Thermogemmata fonticola: one gene and its partner. The protein of the gene in region 2 interacts with the protein of the main gene of each other region in a pairwise test. Links are inferred from orthologs where the notes say so. Each region holds a gene or a part of one and is shown on either strand. Other genes may lie near its edges.

Region 1 (7,402 bases), on a different replicon or contig from region 2:
CCGCGGCGGCCTGCCCGGAGGCGTTCGGCCTGGCGGCGGAGTCCGGCCTGGTGGCAGCGGGCCGCGGCGATAAACCCGCAGCACGCTTCAGGGCGGGTCACCTTCGGAGGCTGTGGAGCGCTGCACCGGGAGTGCCTGCATCACAGGGAAAAAGCCTGAGCCTCGAACGACCAGTGGCGAAGGTTATTGAGGCTGCTCGGCGAGGGAACGGGCGCTGACATCCCGGTTGCCGTCCAGCCAGGCGACAGCATCGTCCGGTGCGAACCGGCGGATACCGACCTGTTTGATGGCCGCATCGGGCACGACGTGGAGAGGGGTGTAACGCGGATGATGGCTTTCCTTATAGGGATCATTCCGGGCGGCGTTGTAGCAACAGATCATTGCCCAGCGCGGCTGATCGCTTTTGTTTTGATCACTGCGATGCAGGAGGTTGCAATGGAAGAATAAGGCATCCCCCGGTTCCATTTCAATGTAGCGATGGGGGAATAGCTGGGGGCGCTTGAGCAACTCCTGGACGCGTTCGCGGTCCGCCCCGGCTTGCTCGCCGGTGAGAACGTGATTGATCCGTCCGCAGTGGTGAGAGTTCTCGATGACTTGCAAGCAGCCATTCTCGCGCGTACACGGGTCCACGGCGATGAAAACGCTGACCAGCCAGGGTAGCAATACGCCGTTTTGATACCAGTAACCGTAGTCCTGGTGCCACGTCCAGGCTCCCCCCACTTTCGGGTCTTTCAGGATCATCTTCGAGTGGTAATGATAGACTTCGCCGCCGAGGATTTTTTCGCAACTGCGGACCATCCGTTCGCAGCGTGCGAACATACCGTAGATGCCCTCGCCGGGATGGTTCCACAGCGAGAGACGAACAACGCCGCCTTCTCCATCTGCGCGCCCGAATGCATGTTTGTCCAGATCGTGATCCTCCTTGGCAGAGCGGCGCAGCAGATCGATCTCTTCCGCATCGAAAAAGCCGCGAGCCAGGTAGTATCCCTTGTCGTGGTAGGTGCGGATGGCTTCGTCGGAGAGGATGGCGGTCATCTCTTCAACTCCTGTACTTGCTGGGAAAAAACTCATCGCCGAGTCGCCGGATGCCTTGCGAAAAGCCTGCCGAATGGTCCCTCTATGTTGTTCAATATACTGCAATGATGCTAGTTCGGCGGATCGACCTGCGTATGATTGTAACGGATTGCAGGGTGGACGATGGAAACCAGGCTTGCGGTCCGTGCGATTCAGGGCTTTCGTTCCGCTTGGGGAAGTGAAACGATCCGCGGCAAGTGGTAGCAGACTCCATGAGTGAAGCTATTTTGGTCGTCGATGATGAAGAAAGTGTCCGGCGGACTTTCACGGAGTGGCTGGCTGAGCTGGGACCTGGAGTCACAGTTTTCAGCGCAGCGGATGCTGAGGCTGCCTTGCGGATCGCCAGCCAGCAGGTCATCGATTTGGCCATTCTGGATTGGAATCTCGGTTCGGGCAGCGACGGTTTGCAACTTCTGGAAGACCTGGTGGAGTTTCAACCGGAAATCACAGCGATTCTGGTGACAGGCTTTGCCCATCAGGCCACGCCTCTGCAAGCCTTGAGGATGGGGGTGCGGGATTATCTGGACAAAAATGTGGACTTGACGCGCGAGTCGTTTCTGGCGGCGGTGCGGCGGCAGTTAGCACGTATCCGCCCCCTGAAGCGGCAACGGGAATTGCAACGCTCCTTGGCTGCTTTCCGGGACGCCGTCGAACAAATCATCCCCTATGTCCAGGCGGCCGCTGTTCTCCAAGACCCCGTTCCCATTCCCGACGCAGCGCGGGATCTTCTCCGCTGGGCCATCCGAATCACCAAAGCGGCCGATGGGCTATTGGTGGTGTATGTCAGCCCTCCGGAGGGGGTGCCGCTCGGCGGTCGATGGATGCTGTATCAGCCCGATGGTGCGCTTCTGGAAGTCGAGGCCGTGCCGTTCCGCCAGACGTTGGTAGCCGCCGCTCTGAGCCGCCAGGAACCGATCCTGCTGTCCGAGCCGATACCGAGTGCCAGCGAGGCTCTCCAGTTGTTGCCCGTGGAACGGGAGCGCCGGACGCTGCTGATCGCACCCATGGCCATCGGCGAGGGCATCGTCGGAGCCATCGAGTTGTTCGACAAGGCCGGCGCTGAATTCAGTCCGGAAGATATGGAAGTAGCACGGGCGACAGCCGATCTAGGAGTGGACCTGTTACGGCGAAGCCTGGCGGAACGGCAGGGACAGAGGTTGCTCATCGATGCCCTAGCTGCGGCTTTGCAAGCCAGCGAACGGGTCCGCGACCTGCTGCACGAAGACAAACCGCCGCCCGAAGTGCTGGAGCACATCAAACAAGGGCTGGCGCAATCGGGAGCAGCGGAGAAAGATTCCGAGGCTGTGATCCAGTTGCTCGAAGAGGTGCGAACTCTCTCCCGCCAGCACGGCGTGCGGGCCGTGGAATACTGCACACGCATGATCCGGGACCTCCGGCAGCTACTCGACGTGAGTTGGACTCACTCTTGATGCTCGCCAGAGGATGAGAACCTGTCCGTCACGGCCCGTAGGGGCAGAGGGAGAGTCACCAGCCACGGCATTCTTTCTGCTTCCGCAATGACTCCGCTTGCTTATGGAATCCCTGAACCTGATTGAGTCTGTGCTTCTCCAACTGACTCCGGAACGACTGCTTCAGGACAGCCGGGCCACGGGGGAGGGAATCCGGGTGGCCGTGGTCGATTCGGGAATCGAGTGGTCTGTGCTTGCGGAACGCGCCCGCCAGCGGGGCAGGGAGCCTCCACACGTGGAAGGGGCCATCTTCCGCCCTCATGGCCCGCCATTACCCTACCAGGGGCGGCAATCCAGTCCACATGGGACCACAGTGGCGGACATCATTGTGACACTGGCTCCGCGGGTTCAACTCTTCTCGGCGGACGTTTTCGCGGTGGGGTCAGGGACCACTATTGAGACAGTTCTGGCGGCACTCCGGCACGCTTTGGATGTGTGGCAGGTGAAAATCATCAATTTGTCCCTGGGAATCGTGGAACAGCGCCTGCAACCCCCCGCGCGGCGCTGGCAATTGCTCCAGATGGTCGAGGAAGCCTATTATCGGGATGTTTTGGTGGTCGCGGCGGCCCATAATGACCATCCTTTCACGCGCAGCTACCCCGCGGCGTTTGCCCCCCCCTTGTTGTCCGTCGATAAGGCCCTTTTCCCGGATCCGCTCCAATTCGCCTATTGCTTGCGGGATCAGGTGGAGTTTCAAGCCCACGGGCGCGGCTATCTCGGTCCCTTTGCCACAGAACCAGCGACGAGTTGGGCTGCCGCTCATCTCACGGGCATCGCCGCCCGACTTCTTTCCCTCAAGCCGGACTTGAAGCCTTTCGAGGTGAAAGCCCTTTTGTATTGGTTGAGTCGACCGCGGCCGTCATCCCAACCCGGCTCGGCGTCTTCCTTCGCTCCGGAACCGACGCCGTCCGAACACGCTCCAGCGGGCGAACCGGCCAGAGCAAACCGTCCTGAGGAACGGTCATAAGCCGTCTCCGCTGTAACTGATATCCGCGATGTAATTCTCGTAGCGGTTGTAGGGCTTGAGATAGGTGAGGGTGATTTCTCCGGTGGGGCCGTTGCGCTGCTTGGCGACGATGACCTCCAAGATATTGTCCTCCTGCGAGCCTTCGTAACGTCCGGGGCGGTGGAGGATCAACACGGTGTCGGCGTCCTGCTCGATGCTGCCGGATTCGCGCAGATCGGCCAGGCGCGGTTTATGGTCTTGCCGTTCTTCAGAGGCGCGGTTGACCTGCGCCAGGGCGACGACGGGAATGCCCAGCTCTCGCGCTAGGAACTTCAGGCGCCGGCTGATCTGCGCCACCTGTTCCTGCCGGGGATCACGGCGATTCTCTGGCTCGATCAGTTGCAAGTAATCGATGACCACCAGGCGTAAACCGCCTTCCTTCTCGTGTTTTTTCATCAGCCGTCGAGCCAGAGCGGCGATCTGCATCATGCTGCGGGAGGGGGTGTCGTCCAGATACAATTTGGCCCGGCGTAGCACATCGCCCGCGTCCATCAACTTTTGAATATCCTCGGCGTGGAGTGTGCCTTTGCGAACCTTGTGGCTATCGACGCGTGCTTGGCAGCACAGGAGGCGTTCCGCCAGTTCGATTCGGGTCATCTCCAAACTGACAAAGAGTACCGGCGGACCCGCTTCACCCCCATGAGTGGCGGCATCGTAATTGGTGATGACATTGCGGACGATGTTGAGAGCAAAGGCGGTTTTTCCGACCGACGGACGGGCAGCGATGACAATCAACTCGGAGTTCTGCAATCCTGCCAGGAGGTTGTCGAGGTCCACATAACCGGTGGGCAGGCCGCTCACCGCCAATTGACTGCTGTCCCGTCCTGTCCGGGCATCGATGCGGGCGAAGGCTTCATGGATGGCTTCCGAAAGGGTCTTGGTTTCGCCAATCAAGCCCGCCCTGGCGATGTCCATGATGCGGCGTTCCGCCTGGGCGACCAACTCATCTGCCGATTGTGTGCGTTCGTAGGCTTCCCGGAGGATTTCCGTGCCCGCGTGGATGAGGCTGCGCACCATGGCGGCATCCCGCACGATGCGGGCATGGTATTCCGCATTCGCCCCTGTAGGAACCGCCTCCCACAATTCGGTCAGATAAAGGGCGCCTCCCACATCTTCCAGTTGTTTGTTCCGCTTCAGCCGCTCATGGAGCATGACCAGATCGATGGGAAGGTTCTCGTTGGCCAGCTCCAGGATGGCAGCGTAGATCTTCTGGTGCGCATCGAGATAGAAATTGTCAGGACGTAACAACTGTTGCACGGTCGGCAATTCGTCAGGGTCGCGGAGAATGCCTCCCAGGACCCCTTTTTCCGCTTCAAGGTTATGGGGTAAAGCACGCTCATTCAGTCCGTCGGACATCTTACTCTGCCTTCCGGCGACATCAACAACTCAAACTCTGGGGCAGGACAGGGCGGTCCGGGCGGCGAATCCCGCTCGTTGCCGCGGACCTTACACCCTAACCTGTCCTGCTCCGCGGGTGCCTAACATATCCTGATTGTGCTAGACGGGGAAGGGCGATTGCAAGGTTGGTGGTGTAGTCCATCCGGCGTCGCTGAGGCCGGGGCCTGGCCATCGAGTGATCACACGAGCGCTACCGTCAGATCAAAAGACAGTTGTGCTATCGCTGCTGTAGAATAAACACAAGGGGGACGAAGCCTTCATTCCATCATGTCCAGGTTCGTCTTGCCAGCGGGGGGGGTATCCAGGACTTCCGGGGGGTGCAATCATGGCGGCATTTGAGTTGAAGCGGGTGATTTCCGGGGGGCAGACGGGTGCGGATTTGGGAGGTTTGAAGGCCGCTAAAGCCTGTGGCATACCTACGGGCGGCTGGATGCCGAAAGGTTTTCTGACCGAGGATGGCCCGAAGCCCGAATACGAGCGGCTCTACGGCATGCTGGCTTTACCCACAAGCGAATACACCAAGCGAACACGTCGGAATGTGGAATTTGCTCGGGGCACGCTCTGTATCGCCAGTCGCTGGAATGCGGATGGTGTGGCTGCCACTCTCCGCTATGCCGAAGAACTCCAGCGGCCCTTATTGAAAATCCCGTATCCGAAATCCCCGCGTTCCAAAGTGAAAGTGACGCCGGAAGAGGTGTTCCAATGGCTGGTCCAAAATAACATTTTTGTGTTGAACGTGGCGGGGAATCGCGAAAGTAACGCCGAGGGGATCGAGGAATTCACCTACCGCTTTTTGGTGCAGGTTTTTCAACTGGTCAAAAACCAGTCAGCCGGGGGAGTCAGCGCGCCGCCCATCGTGTCTTCCGGAATATAGTCCTTGGGCCTGGTCTTTTTTTTTCCGACCCTGGTGGGGGAATGTGCTGGCCCACGCCGCTGGGAAGGCTTGTGTTGGCTGTTGTTCCCGGTTCGTCCTGACGGCTTTTCAACGCCGGGTCGCGGCGATAACGGCGACCTGAATCTTGGCTTCGATGGAATAGCCCAGGTGCACCGGCACTTCGACGATGGTGTTGGCCTCCTTGATGTGCTGCTCCATGCGGATCATTTCCGGTTCGACAAGCAGATTCTTCCCCTTGAGGTATTTGCTGATTTCGACCGGACCGATCGACCCATAGAGATGGCCTTCTTCGTTGGCGTTGGCTTCGATGGTGATAACGGGCAGGCGGGAGAGTTGCTCGGCCAACACCTTGAGGTCCGCGATTTTCGCTTCGCGTGCTTTCTGGACCTGAATCTTGTACTGTTCCAAGCGGCGGAGGTTTTCCTCGGTGGGGGGTACCGCCAATCCGTAGGGATACAGGTAATTGCGGGCATAGCCGGGACGAACCCGCACGACCTCTCCTTGCCGTCCGAGATGAGGAACATCCTGGACTAGCACGACGAAGACGTTGCCATGCGGGTCCTTTTTCACCTGTTGCCGCTTTTTGATTTTCTTTTTGGGCTGGCGTTGGGTGGAAGCGGTTGTCGCGGCTTGACCGGCTGCCTTGGCTGAGCTTTTCTTGGCCATGGAAATTACTCCTTAGGAATCCGCCGCGGATGCGATGCCGGGCGGACTCTTTTCCATTGGGTGAGCTATGTCCCCTCGCGCATACAGTACCGGGATTTGTCATCTTAGGGATCAATCCGGCCACTGTCCGCAGGGGGGCGTAATTCCTCCCGGCAGGTCCTGCTCGTGGCCTTGGCTTAAGCCAGCGGCCACGCTTCAGGGGCGGATGATCTGCGTATCAGAATCTGCGGATCAGAAAGGAATGGGGTCCTCATCCTCTTGGCCGGTGGAGGGGGTATCCGGGGTATAGGAGTCCGGCAATTCCTCATCGTGGGGAGCAGAGGCGGTCACGCGGGAATTGGAACGGTTGGCCGGGGCGGGAGGCGGGCCATCGGGATTGCGGCTGCCCAGGAATTCGATGCTTTCCACCACGACTTTGTGTTTGGAGCGTTTGCCGCCGCCGTTTTTGTCTTCCCATTGGTCGAGTTGCAACCGCCCCTCAATGTAGAGCGGGTCTCCCTTGCGCGCATATTGGTAGATCAGTTCGGGCAGATTGCGGCGTGTGTCCGGCCGGCTGTAGGCTTCACAATCGATGTAGAGGGGGTTGGGATCGTTTTCCCATTGCCCGGTTTGGGGATTTTTGCGGCTGCGCCCGACGGCAAAGCGGAACTTGATGACCGTGTTGCCGCTGGGAAGGGTGCGTGGAGCTTCCGGATTGTCGGTCAGCCGGCCAATCAACATCACTTTGTTCAACGTCGCCATGGTGCGACCTCCTCTCGGATGGGTCTCGCTAGGGGATACGGTTCAGACTCTGGGAAACGGTTGAGACGCCATCCTCTTACCAACTATCCCACACCCACCTGTCCATCGCAAGGTCCGTAGGTGGAAAAAAATCAGCCGAGGGGTTTAGAACAT
Region 2 (7,502 bases):
TGCAATTCTGCTGCATATTGGGCATAGTGGCGGGCTGTGGCTTCGGCCACTGTGGCCGGTCCTTGATCTGCCGCTTGAGGCGTAGTGGCGAACCGCAGCTTGGCTCGGCGGGCCTTGCGCTTCCAAAGCGGCTCCCCGCGCAAGCGCGCTTTCAGCGCTTCCAACTGACGGACCAAAGCCTTAGTCGCCTCTCCCACAGCCACCTCCACCTGGGCGTGCCGTTTCTCGCTTTTCAACAGATGCTCCGGAAGACTCAATACCATCTTCACCTCATATTTTTCCGTTTTGGGAATCTTCTCGATATGAATGTATAGGTGCACAGCTTCAGGATCAAAAGATTGCAAATGCTTTTCCAAAGTGCCAATCCGCTTCCGTACTCGTGGGATGAAATCCTCGGCGACTTCCATCCCCTTGCAGACCAGTTTCCAGGGGAATTCCGTCAGTCCTTCCTGGCTGTCCGGAGTTGTTTGAGTCGGGACCGGGTAAGCTGTGAGATTCGATTCGCTGCTCATAACGTACCTCTAGGGGTTAAGTTTTTGCTGGGATGCAGTCGCTATTCCGCACTCCGTTGAACAGCTTGCGCGCTATCTTCTGTTGGTCATGAGCTTAGAGGTAGCAGGGCCGGCATAAGATTCGAGGGGATCCGAACACGCTCTCAGCATGCTGCTGGGTTAGAATTGCTCTAGTCCGCAGGCTAGGATCGTTTATAATGCATTGAGGAATTAGTTTCGCCTATGTCGTCCAGTTCGTGAGGTCGAAGATGGCAGACGACGGATGGAGCTGCGGATGGAGGCGATGGCCGCGGCTGCTGCGGGTGTTACTTGCTGTCTGGCTGGCGGGGGCCGCCGGTTGCACTGGCCGTTTTTCCCCCCATTCCGCGCAGGAGCAGTCCAAGGTGCGGGTGGTGTGTACGACAACCATCGTCGCGGACTTGGTCCAGCAAGTGGGGGGGGAACGGGTCCACGTCGAAACCCTGATGGGGCCAGGGGTGGATCCACACAAGTATATTGCCGGCATCGGCGACATCCGCAAGCTCCAAAGCGCCCAGGCGGTGTTCATTAATGGTTTGCATCTGGAGGGGAAAATGGCGGACTTATTGGAGCGCAACCGCCGGCAATGGCGGGTCCATGCGGTTACGGACCCTTTGCCGCGCGAACAGCTCCTCCCCGCCGAGGAAGATGCGACGGTTTATGATCCCCATGTTTGGTTCGATGTGCTGCTTTGGGCGCAGACTGTCGAGGGAGTACGGCAGGTCTTGAGCGATTTGGACCCCCAAGGCGAGGCATACTATGCGCAACGGGCCGCCGCGTATCGAGAGCAACTCCAGCAACTGGACCGCGAAATCCGGCAAGAGTTGGCGCGCGTCCCTCCTGAGCGTCGCGTCCTGATCACAGCTCACGATGCCTTTCGCTACTTCGGCCGAGCCTACGGCTGGGAGGTCATCGGATTGCAAGGTGTCAGCACGGCCAGCGAACTGGGGACCCAGCAGCGGGAGCGACTGGCTCGCCTGATCGTCGAACGGGCCATCCCTGCCGTCTTCACGGAAACCTCCGTGCCGCCTGAAGGATTGCAGGCTGTCTTAGACGATGTGCGGCGAAAGCAAGGACCGCTTGTCCGCCTCATCAGCGATCAGGATGCCCTGTATTCCGATGCCCTGGGACCGGCGGACTCTCCAGCGGGCACTTACACGGGCATGATCCGCCACAACGTCCGTGTTCTGGTCCGTGCTCTTGGCTCTAGTTGATGTCGTTTTGTCAGGAAGGCTCGGCCAGATATTCCGCCCCTGACGCTCGCGTTTTGCGGTGGATCGGGCCGGTTCCGAGATGTGATAGGGACATGACACCAACGTCTCCCACCCCTCCGTCCTCTGAGCCAGCCAAGGCGGTCGCGCCGCGGCCTCCAGATGCGTCCGGCCCATGTGCGGCCGATTCTGCCATCGACATTCACGACCTGACCGTGGCCTACGGCGAACGCCCCGTGTTGTGGGACATCGACTTGGCGGTGCCGCGAGGCGTTCTGGCGGCGGTGATCGGTCCTAACGGTGCCGGCAAAACTACCCTGATCAAAGCCATATTGGGACTGGTACGTCCGCTCACAGGGGAAATTTGTGTTCTGGGTGAACCGTATTCTCCCCGTCGGGGTTGTGTGGCTTACGTTCCCCAGCGTAGCAGTGTCGATTGGGATTTTCCCACAACGGCCTTAGATGTGGTTCTGATGGGTACCTATGCCCGGTTGGGCTGGTTCCGCCGCCCAGGACGGCGCGAACGTCAGCAAGCCCTGGAAGCCTTGGAACGGGTCGGGATGCAAGACCTGGCTTATCGGCAGATCGGGCAGCTCTCCGGCGGCCAACAACAACGGATTTTTCTAGCTCGTGCCCTTGTGCAAAACGCCCCGCTCATCCTCCTCGACGAACCGTTCCAAGGCGTGGATGCTGTCACCGAACAGACCATTGTGACACTACTCCGTCAGTTGCGCGATCAAGGACATACCCTGTTGGTAGTGCATCACGACTTACAAACGGCGGCCCAGTACTTCGATTGGGTCATTCTCCTGAACGTCCGTCTCATTGCCAGCGGTCCGACAGCTTCCACCTTCACCCTGGAAAACCTCCAGCGGACTTACGGTACCACCGTTCGCTGACAAAGCTGGACCCACCTGAATGGCGCAGCAACTCGCGGCTATTGGTCCCAAGCGGGAGTCCTTACGCAATGGATTCCGCTGGCCAAGTCGGAGCCGGATCAGGAAGTAGCGGTACCGGTAGGGGGTTCAGAGTGACAGGCGGCGTTCGATCAGTGGTGCAGTTGGCGTTCGATCCGTTCGATAAGGTCCCGGACATTCCAGACCTGGCTGCCAACAGACAAGGAGGCATCGCGCTCTAGCCATTGGCGGACCTTCTTTTCGGCGGCCACGGCGGTGCTATGGGTTTTGGCCCCGAAGTGCCGGGCAATTTCGCCGTAGGTCGCCGAGGTGTGTTTGCGGCAAAGATAGACGGCAATCATGCGAGGATGAGTGACGGCCCAGGCGCGAGACTTGGATTGTAAAGTTCCCGAAGAGAGCCGCAAGACGGTGCACACGGCTGCATCCACCTCGGCAAGGGTAACAACCCGGACCGCATGCCGGATCAATTCTCCCAGGGCTTCACGTGCTAGGATCAGGTCCACAGGCCGGCCAGTTACCTTGGCATAATGGCGTAAACTGTGCACAGCCCCTTCCAACTCGCGCACGTTGCCCCGCAGGCAGTTGGCCAGGGTTCGCAGGACCAAGTCGGGGATGGGTGGAGAAGCGCCAGCCGCCTTGTGCCGCAAGATAGCCAATCGGGTTTCAGCATCAGGCGGTAACAATCCCCAGACTGCGCCTCCTAAGAGCCGGTCCACCAGTTCCGGCATCAATTCGTCCGCCAAGCGGGGATGGCAATCGAGTGTCACGACGACGGGCCGTCCTTCGGAGACCAGACTGTCCAAGGTATGCAGGAACTCGATCTGTGTAGCCTTACGGCTGGCCAGGAAATGTAAGTCATCGAAGAGCAGGGCGGTCGCTTCGCGGAATTGCCGCCGGAAGGCTGACATTCGTCCTTGATGCGTAGCGCTCACAAAACGTGTGGTGAATTCCTCGGCGGTGACGTAGCAAGGACGTTGCTGGGAGTCTCGCTTCAAACCGGCATAGATGCCTTCTAGCAGATGGGTCTTTCCGACTCCCACCGGTCCGTGAAACACGAGGGGAGTCACAGCTTCATCGGGAGCCTCTACGACGCTCATCGCTGCGGCGTGGGCGACCCGATTGCATGCCCCCACGACAAAATCTTCCAGCCGCTTCCACCGCCGTGGACCGCGGACTACGGTTTCGCCACTGTCCACGCTCCTGCGGCTTCCGCTGCGGCGGGGTGAAGTTACTGCCACCGGCTCGCCGAACAGATTCATTTCTCCCAAATCGCCACGAGTCATGGAGGATGCCGCGGCATTCTCCCGAATCCCGGAACGAATGCATTCATCTCCTTCAAGACCGTTACGTTCTCGATGAGTCGGGATGTTGCGAGGCGTGTGACCGTTCCGGTTGGCCCTGGGTTCCCCGTTGGCCGGTTGGCAATTATGGTGAGAACGGGTGTGTGATCCGCAGAGCATTGGTGGCGGTAGTGGGATAGATACGTCCTCTCTTTGCCATGTGTTTTGGGTCTCAGTGCGGGAAGGAGGTACCGGCTTTGCCTTGCTTGGGGAATGCTCCGTCGTCGTGGCTAGCTTTTCGGATGGGGTGGGGACGGACCCAGAGCTGGCCGCCGCTCCGCCTCCTTCCTCCTCCTGGACGGCAGCAGGGTCGATGGTCCACTGAAGGGGTACAAGGACACCGCACACTTCTTTTACCGCTTCGCGCACAGCCAGACCAAAAGTGTGCTCCAACCAGTCACGTACCTGCAAGTTCCGTGTGGCGACGACAATCGCCCCCTGATCCCGCCGGAAGCGGGCCTGCCCTCGGAACCACAAGCCAAAGCGTGCGGGACCGATCCGTTGGATGAGTGCCTGAACTACGGCGGCCTCCACGTTTGCGGGGCACACGGTATGCTCAGCCTGAACTTCAACGGCTGCTGCTGTTCCTGCACGCCGGGATGCTATCACCTGGGAGTGGGACGGTTTCCGTGCCGGCACAGCAAATCTCCCTCGCGAGTGGTCCCCCTCCTGACGGACCTGCCTCGACCTGGCTCGACCATCTCTTCCTGCTCTTTGTTCCTTCTGAAACATCACAACTATTGCCTGAGCTGGGGGAGAAACAACGGCTCTTGGACCAGCTGCGGCCTTTTGCCCCACCACCGCGCAGGCGCATTCCCTACTTCCTGGCGCCGCCAGCAAGGTCATTCCTTCCGCGCCAGAGATTACAACCCCGCCTGCATTGGCGCTGCCGTTAGGTCCGTCACGGGAGGAAAGCATCCCATCGCCAAATGGAGTGGAGTGGCGAGTCGTGGATAGAGAACCGGGTCGATGGCAAGGCCAAGGGGGGATTCATCGCAGGCGGAGTCTCTTGTCAAGGCAAGCCCAGGAACAGCTCAAGTAACTTCGGGGATATGGAGAAAAGGGTGGCGGCTGTTGGAGGCGATCCCTGGAAAGGCTCAACCGGTGATGAGGCGGCCTATGACGAAAAGGATACCCGCCAGACCCATGGTTGCTGGGAGAGTGAATGCCCACGCCGTGAGAATTTTGATCAAAGTTTGGTGTTGTACACCGGAGCGATTGGCCACCATAGTTCCAGCCACTCCGCTGCTGAGAACGTGGGTTGTGCTGACGGGCAGGCCAGTAACTGCTGCAAGCAGAATGGTAGCAGCCGCGACGGATTCAGCCGCAGCCCCTTGCGCATAGGCCAGATGCTGCTTCCCGATCTTCTCCGCGACGGTAATCACAATCCGGCGGTAGCCAATGCAGGTTCCAATGCCCAAAGCTAAAGCCGTGCCCATGACCACCCACACTGGGACATACTCCACCGCGGGGAGCAACTTTTGCTTGCGGAGTTGTTCCAGTTCCTGACGCAGCTCCGGTGATACGTTGGGGTCGGCTACTAGAGTTTTAAGATGGCGGCTGATTGTCAAAATGGACTGCCGGACTTCCCAGCGCACCTCACGATCCAAGGGTAGTTCATCAAAGGATGTTTTCTCCGCCAACTCACGCTCCAACAAATCGATGGCTTGACGCACGGGACCAGGTAGTTCGTGACCTTGATCTGAAAGCTTGTCCCGCAAGTACTGGGCCGCCTCACGGACCTGCGGCGCTCGCTGCGGCTCGGTTACAGTCAGGGCGTAATGCAGCGGCAAAAAGCCGATCAGGACCAAGAGTAATAATCCCATCCCTTTCTGGCCGTCGTTGGAACCGTGGGCGAAACTGACCCCTCCACACGTCCCGATCAGCAAGGTCCGAATCCATCCCGGAGGACGATCATGATCCGGCGGCGGCTGATACAACCGTGGAGAGCGGACCGTCGCTTTCAGCAGCAGCAGTAATAACCCCGCTAACAGAAAACCCAATAAAGGGGAGATCAACAGGGCCAGGCCGACTTTCAAACACTCTTGCCAATTGACCCCCGCTAATCCTTGGCCAACCCACAGACTGTTGGCCATTCCCACGCCGAGAATCGAACCAATCAAAGTGTGAGAGCTGGACACCGGTAGACCAATATACCATGTTCCCAGATTCCACATCACCCCCGCCAGGAGCAAGGACAGCACCATCACCAAGGCTGCCCCAGAACGTGCATCGACCAGCAAATCCACAGGCAACAAATTGACAATACTGAAGGCGACTGCTGTTCCCCCCAAGAGCACACCGAGAAAGTTCAAAAAGCCGGAATAGATGACGGCCGCCAGCGGAGGTAAGCTGCGCGAATAGATCACCGTGGTCACCGCATTGGCTGTATCGTGAAACCCGTTGATGAACTCGAAAGCAAAGGCCGTCGCCAATGCCACAAATAACAAGAGCAGGGGACCAACAGGAAGACTGCTGATGGCTTCGAGGAAACTCATGGCATGTAAGATAGAGTTATCAGAATTATTACCGGGAATCCTAAACTCTTCTGACAAAACCCTGACCCGCAAACATCCGTATTCGCTTTGAAAGTCAGAAGCTTCAGTTTTTGTCAACTCCTCCCTGTGCCTAAGAAGCGGTACAAGCGTTCCCTGACCTTCAACCAATGTGAGGGCCAAGGAAAATGGTCCGCCCTACGACGGTATCGCCCGACTCCTCACTCAGTAAAAACCTGTCGATCCGTGAAGGCTTATCCCATCTGCCATCAAAATAATTTCCCTTCCTGTTCGTCGTCACCCGGAAGTTGTCTGCCTTCAACAAATCTTCATATTCCTTGGCCCTTCTCCCTCGTTCATATTCTCCCACTACGCCATTCGCTCGCACCATCAACGGTACTTGGCGATTGGGAACCTAATACATCGGCGATATGTGAGGGGGCCTGGATAAACAATCGTGCCATTAGACTGTTGCGAAACCAGGGAAGAGGAAAGCCAAGGTAGATGTCTACTCTTTGCTTCTAACGAATTCCAGACGCCGGAACTGGTTCGACCAACTGTCTGTCCGCTCCATCAACCTCCGGTGAAGCTCCAGATCTTCGAGTATTCCATTCCTACCGCCTTATCTTGTTCTTATTCTCCGTTGTTCCAGAGACTCATTCCTCTGCCGCGCATCATGCGCCCTGTCGATAAAAGCTTCTCAGATTCCTTTGGTGTAGGATAATTGACCGAAAAGATATTCTCCCTTATTATATTGTTAGTATTCCGAATCCTGTAGATTATACAGAATGTAGAAAGATGGTTATGATGTACCCGTCCGATCATGCACTTGCCCTGGCTCGCGTGTTGCGAGTGATTGAGATCATCGCTAACCGACCTGATATATCAAACGAGGAACTAGTAGAGCAGTTAGTTAGCGACGGGATCGATCCTGTCGATGCCCACCTTCTCATGGCCTTTGTTCCGACTGCACTCTCATATCCGATTGTAGTAAGCATGGGAGCTTCCA

What was found. The genes of interacting proteins can lie anywhere in the genome.
Region 1: the proteins of H0921_RS14040 (region 2) and dnaB interact in binary tests that used the Escherichia coli proteins (3 or more experiments, as listed by UniProt). The link is inferred for Thermogemmata fonticola from one-to-one orthologs.

Annotation. Positions count from the first base shown.
Region 1 is NZ_JACEFB010000005.1:104,786-112,187, reverse strand. The notes cover bases 2,706-5,654. They hold dnaB (replicative DNA helicase), read right to left. Parts: upstream 4,906-5,654; coding sequence 3,505-4,905; downstream 2,706-3,504. Other genes in these bases: H0921_RS08990 (putative molybdenum carrier protein), read left to right, coding at 5,273-5,654; H0921_RS09000 (S8 family serine peptidase), read left to right, coding at 2,706-3,510. Outside these bases: H0921_RS09015 (YXWGXW repeat-containing protein), read left to right, coding at 1-73; H0921_RS09010 (phytanoyl-CoA dioxygenase family protein), read right to left, coding at 184-1,035; H0921_RS09005 (response regulator), read left to right, coding at 1,287-2,504; more of H0921_RS09000, read left to right, coding at 2,608-2,705; more of H0921_RS08990, read left to right, coding at 5,655-5,821; rplI (50S ribosomal protein L9), read right to left, coding at 5,930-6,508; H0921_RS08980 (single-stranded DNA-binding protein), read right to left, coding at 6,740-7,249. UniProt on the Escherichia coli protein: The main replicative DNA helicase, it participates in initiation and elongation during chromosome replication. Travels ahead of the DNA replisome, separating dsDNA into templates for DNA synthesis.
Region 2 is NZ_JACEFB010000012.1:81,060-88,561, forward strand. What follows is about bases 1,866-4,781. They hold H0921_RS14040 (chromosomal replication initiator protein DnaA), read right to left. Parts: upstream 3,942-4,781; coding sequence 2,790-3,941; downstream 1,866-2,789. Other genes in these bases: H0921_RS14035 (metal ABC transporter ATP-binding protein), read left to right, coding at 1,866-2,640. Also shown: H0921_RS14025 (HPF/RaiA family ribosome-associated protein), read right to left, coding at 1-512; H0921_RS14030 (metal ABC transporter solute-binding protein, Zn/Mn family), read left to right, coding at 761-1,744; more of H0921_RS14035, read left to right, coding at 1,837-1,865; H0921_RS14045 (inorganic phosphate transporter), read right to left, coding at 5,096-6,496; H0921_RS14050 (hypothetical protein), read left to right, coding at 7,298-7,502. UniProt on the Escherichia coli protein: Plays an essential in the initiation and regulation of chromosomal replication. Binds in an ATP-dependent fashion to the origin of replication (oriC) to initiate formation of the DNA replication initiation complex once per cell cycle.